DNA from 2 places in the Pseudomonas sp. GW822-FHT02D10 genome. Region 1 is predicted to be linked to the other one. Evidence: riboswitches for the same ligand, from Rfam matches in the RefSeq annotation. Region 1 holds a riboswitch; the other holds the start of a gene.
The links. A riboswitch is a leader RNA that binds a small molecule or an ion and turns the genes downstream of it on or off. The one in region 1 is predicted to bind cobalamin.
Positions count from the first base shown of each region.

Region 2: another riboswitch for cobalamin. It lies ahead of cobO (cob(I)yrinic acid a,c-diamide adenosyltransferase); the one in region 1 lies ahead of AC1RPZ_RS10040 (CbtB domain-containing protein).

Region 1 is NZ_JBXAOB010000005.1:51,063-53,445, forward strand. Features, by position in the region: gene AC1RPZ_RS10030 (cobalamin biosynthesis protein) at 1-107, opposite strand, end outside; gene AC1RPZ_RS10035 (CbtA family protein) at 104-805, opposite strand; gene AC1RPZ_RS10040 (CbtB domain-containing protein) at 817-1,011, opposite strand; cobalamin riboswitch at 1,111-1,336, opposite strand; cobalamin riboswitch at 1,524-1,734, shown strand; gene cobW (cobalamin biosynthesis protein CobW) at 1,837-2,383, shown strand, end outside.
Region 2 is NZ_JBXAOB010000015.1:26,753-29,135, forward strand. Features, by position in the region: gene AC1RPZ_RS21325 (cobyrinic acid a,c-diamide synthase CobB) at 1-451, opposite strand, end outside; gene cobO (cob(I)yrinic acid a,c-diamide adenosyltransferase) at 462-1,073, opposite strand; cobalamin riboswitch at 1,155-1,387, opposite strand; gene AC1RPZ_RS21335 (hypothetical protein) at 1,545-2,129, shown strand; gene AC1RPZ_RS21340 (class I SAM-dependent methyltransferase) at 2,157-2,383, opposite strand, start outside.

The DNA.
Region 1 (2,383 bases):
TGCATCTGCAAGGCCTGGTCGAGCAACGCGCGCAGCGTGCTGGCCGGGCAGCCGCGCTGGCAGCCCAGGCCAATCACCAGGGTCGGCGCTGCGCCCGTTTCACTCATGCGTGGTATTGACCTGCGCTTTTGCGGCGGAACAACCACGCGCTGATCAGGCCCAGGGCCAGCCAGAACGCAACGTTGGTCAACTGCGAAGCGATTTTGAACTGCGCTTCGAGGGCTTCTGGGGCCAGCATCGAATGCACTTCAGGTTGTGGCGCGCCGATGATGTGCGGTACGGCCAGAATGGCGACACCGAGCACCTTCAGCAGCCAGTGCCGGGCGAACACGAGCAGGGCGATACCCACGGCGGTGGACGCTGCCGTGCTGATCCACCAGATCTGCCGTTGTGCCAGATCAGCGGCGGCAGTCCCCGGCAGTTCCGGCGGCAGGCCCAGGGTCGGTGCCAGAACGAAGGTTGCATAACCGGCCAGCCCCCAGAGCAGGCCCTGAGAGGTGCGGCTCGGTGCGCGCAGGGTGTAGAGACCGGCGAGCATCAGCGCAAAACCGACGGCCACCACCAGGTTACCGCCGGTGGTCGACAGCACGCGCTGCCAGCCGTCTTCCGGCTCCCAGGCCTCTGCATCATGGGTGTGGCCCGCCATAGCGCCTTCGGCATGTTCATGGACTTCAGCCGCCGGGGCTTTTTCGTAGGTTTCCGCCTGAAGAATCAGCGGCGCGACCCAAAAGCTTTGCAACAGGGTCAGCAGCAGGGCGGCCAGCAAGCCGGTGAAACCTGCGGTTTGCGCTATACGCTTGATCATGTCAGCAGGTCTCAATGGCACGGGAAGGCAGAGCTGTGACGGGTATCGTGGGCGGCGTTGTGCACCGCGTCGATGTGCGAGAAGCCGGCGAAATACACAAGGCTTGCGCCCAGAATCGATGCGCCGATAGCGGCAACGAGGCGTTGGCTCAGGGTGGACGTGGTGCTGGCGGTGGCGTGGCGAGTGTTGCTGATAATGATCGACATGGCGCTTCCCTCTGGTCAGTCAGGGGTGAATCGAGCGCATGAAAACCCCTGCGAGCCAGGCACGCAGAGGCTAAAACAGCGCCCGCCCACCGCGGGTTTGTTATTGATGTGTTGCGGGCCGGTCTCCGGGCTCACGAGGGGCTGGCATTCGCCGAACCTGCAAGAGTCACCTTCCCATGCCGAACTGTTGGCACAGTGGATCTGACTCTTCGCTCGCTTACCGTTGCGGGGGCAGCACCGGACTGACATGGCTTTTGAGTAAAGCACATGATTCACCGATTTCCCGTTTCACCCTGTGAAGGGCACCCGTAACAAGGCGTGTAGGAGAGCATGGGCCGGGGATACGCGTCAATTGGCAAGCGTTCTCAACGCGATACCGAGGCGCCGCCCATCGCGAGCAAGCTCGCTCCCACAGTTGATCGCGTTCCAATGTGGGAGCGAGCTTGCTCGCAATGGCGTCATCACAGCCGCTACACCACTCAGGTGAACATTGACCCGCCCCGATGCGATGCGTAGCCTTGCGCTTTCGAGGTTCTTTGGCGCGTGCGCCGAAGCTAAGACGGGAACGCGGTCAATGCCGCGGCTGCCCCCGCAACTGTGAACGGTGCTGTTTCTGCCATGCCACTGCTGGCTCTACCCAGAGCTGCGGGAAGGTGCAGAAGCCGCCAGTCGAAAGACCGGCCCACCGTCAGCCAGGAGACCTGCCTCGACACAGATTCTCACTTTCAACCGGGCGGGGTGATCCGGTGGCGAACTCTTCAGGCATGCGCGTGCGCGTTGCCGGTTGTCGTCCCGTATGCCCGCCACCTTGCCAAAGGGCATCCGATGAAAACACTGGCCAAACTTCCTGTCACCATCGTTACCGGCTTCCTCGGTTCGGGCAAAACCACCTTGCTGCGGCACATGCTCGATAATGCCCAGGGCCGGCGCATCGCGGTGATCGTCAACGAGTTCGGCGAGCTGGGCATCGATGGCGAAATCCTCAAGCAATGCTCCATCGGTTGCACTGAAGAGGAAGCCAATGGCCGCGTTTATGAGCTGGCCAACGGCTGCCTGTGCTGCACGGTTCAGGAAGAGTTCTTCCCGGTCATGCGTGAACTGGTCGCCCGTCGCGCTGACCTCGATCACATCCTCATCGAAACCTCCGGCCTGGCCCTGCCGAAACCGTTGGTTCAAGCCTTCCAGTGGCCGGAAATCCGCAGCGCCTGCACTGTGGACGCAGTGATCACCGTGGTCGACAGCCCGGCCGTGGCCGCCGGCACCTTCGCCGCGTTCCCGGACCAGGTCGACGCCCAGCGCAAACTCGACCCGAACCTGGACCACGAATCGCCACTGCACGAACTGTTCGCCGACCAACTGGCCAGCGCTGACC
Region 2 (2,383 bases), on a different contig from region 1:
GGTTGGCCAATACACCGGCGAACGGCAAGTCCGGCTGATAACGCGCCAGCCCCAACGCCAGCGCGCCGAAGGTCTGGGCCATGGCGGTGCCGTCGATCACGCCCAGCACCGGCACGCCGAAGTGCCGCGCCAGATCGGCGCTGGATGGCGTGCCATCGAACAGGCCCATGACGCCTTCGATCAAGATAAGGTCAGCCTCAGCGGCCGCTTCCCACAACAATCGACGACTTTCCTGTTCGCCGACCATCCACATGTCCAGCTGATACACCGGCGCACCGCTGGCGCGCTCGAGAATCATCGGATCAAGAAAGTCCGGGCCGCATTTAAACACCCGAACCTTACGCCCCTGATTGCGATGCAAACGGGCCAGCGCGGCGGTGACGGTGGTCTTGCCCTGACCGGAAGCCGGCGCGGCAATCAATACCGCCGGGCAGTAACGACTACTATTCATATAAAGAGGCTCACAGCTCAACGCCTTTCTGCGCTTTGATCCCGGCCTGGAAGGCGTGCTTGATCATGCCCATTTCGGTGACCGTGTCGGCCAGTTCGATCATTTCCGGCTTCGCGCCACGACCGGTGACCACCACGTGTTGCATCGGCGGACGCGCCTGTAAATCGCTGAGCACCTGATCGAGATCCAGGTAACCGTGCTTGAGGGCAATGTTCAGCTCATCGAGCACCACCAGGCCAATGTCCGGGTCACGTAGCAGTTCACGGGAGACTTCCCACGCGGCCTCGGCGGCGGCGATATCGCGCTGGCGATCCTGGGTTTCCCAGGTGAAACCTTCGCCCATCACATGGAAGCGCACCTGGTCCGGGAAGCGGCGGAAGAACAGCTCCTCGCCGGTACTGTTACGCCCTTTGATGAACTGCACCACGCCACACTGCATGCCGTGGCCCATCGCCCGGGCGAGCATGCCGAACGCTGAACTGCTTTTGCCCTTGCCGTTGCCGGACAGAACCAGCAGCAGGCCGCATTCGTTCGGCGAATTGGCAATGCGCTCATCGATCACGGCTTTCTTGCGCAGCATGCGCGCCAGATGGCGTTCGTCACGCTCAGGGGAATCAGTCATGGGGGAGCTCTCCGTTGAGGCTGGATAACGGCGGGCAGGCATAGAAATAGACGGCAAGAAGCCTGGCATCGCCCACCGTGATGCCGCTGGATGGATCAGGCCGGTCTCCGGACTCATGAGCGGCTTGCGCCGGACTGCGCGCCTTCCCATGCCATTTCGACACAGTGGCTCAAAGCGCAGTTTTTACTCATTTACCGTTGCGGGGGCAGCGCCGGGATCGTCGCCCGCTCTGTCAAAGAACGCGCCCTCACCGGCTTCCCTGTTTCACTCGGTCGACCACTGGGTCACAGAGCACCTGAAACAAGTCGCGAAGGTTAGAGGGTTGGGGGTGGAGCGTCAATTAAAGCCGGGGGCTCATCGATAGATAGAAACCGACCTCAATCAATAAACTGGCGCCAATCTTGTGCCACACTGAAAGCAGTGATATCAAAGAGCCACAACCTTACACCACAAGAACAAAGGGTGAGCAGCATGCAAGGCATGATCATCAGTAATCCCAAGCTGGAATTCCTGCGTCCGGTGCTGGAACGCTGGTTCGAGTGTATCGACCGCTACAACGCGGTACGCGGCGATAATGAAAGCCCTTACTGGTTTGACGAACGCGCCAACCTGAGCCTGCTTTCGGCAGCGGCATGGATGGCAGAAATGGTCACCCTTGAACAGACTCCGACGAAAAAGCAGATCGAGGAAGGCGAGCGCAATGGCCGCGCCGATCTGTTTATCGCCAGTGGAGAAGAGCGTGCCTATCTTCAGGCCACCCAACGCTGGCCACGGGTCAATAACCTGAACCTCACCCAGGCCCTGCTTGATGCCGTGAGCGATGCGAAAAAAATCAGCTATGCCAGCGACCTGAAGCTCGGCTGCCTGTTCGTCGCCCCACAAAAGACCCAGCACAGCGCTACCCCGGAAGAACTCCAGGACATGGTCGACGACCTGCAAAAGGAACACACCTGCGCCGTGGCCTGGTACTTCCCCTACGCCTACCGCAAATTGCACAACGAAGCCGGCAACTACCATCCGGGCATCGCACTATTGCTCAAAGAGGCACGCGGCTGACAGGTTGAACCTTACGGCGATCAGGGCCTAGCGCTTGCGGCACAAGGTCAGACCATCGCCCAGCGGCAACAACGACAGATCGACACGCGAGTCATCCTTCAAGGCACGATTAAGCGCCTGGATGGCTCGGGTGTCTTCGCTCGCGGGATTTTCTTCCAGTACTCGCCCACTCCACAGCGTGTTGTCGAATACCGCCAGCCCACCGCTACGCAGCAGCCGCAAAGCGCTTTCCAGATAAGCCGGATAGTTGGCCT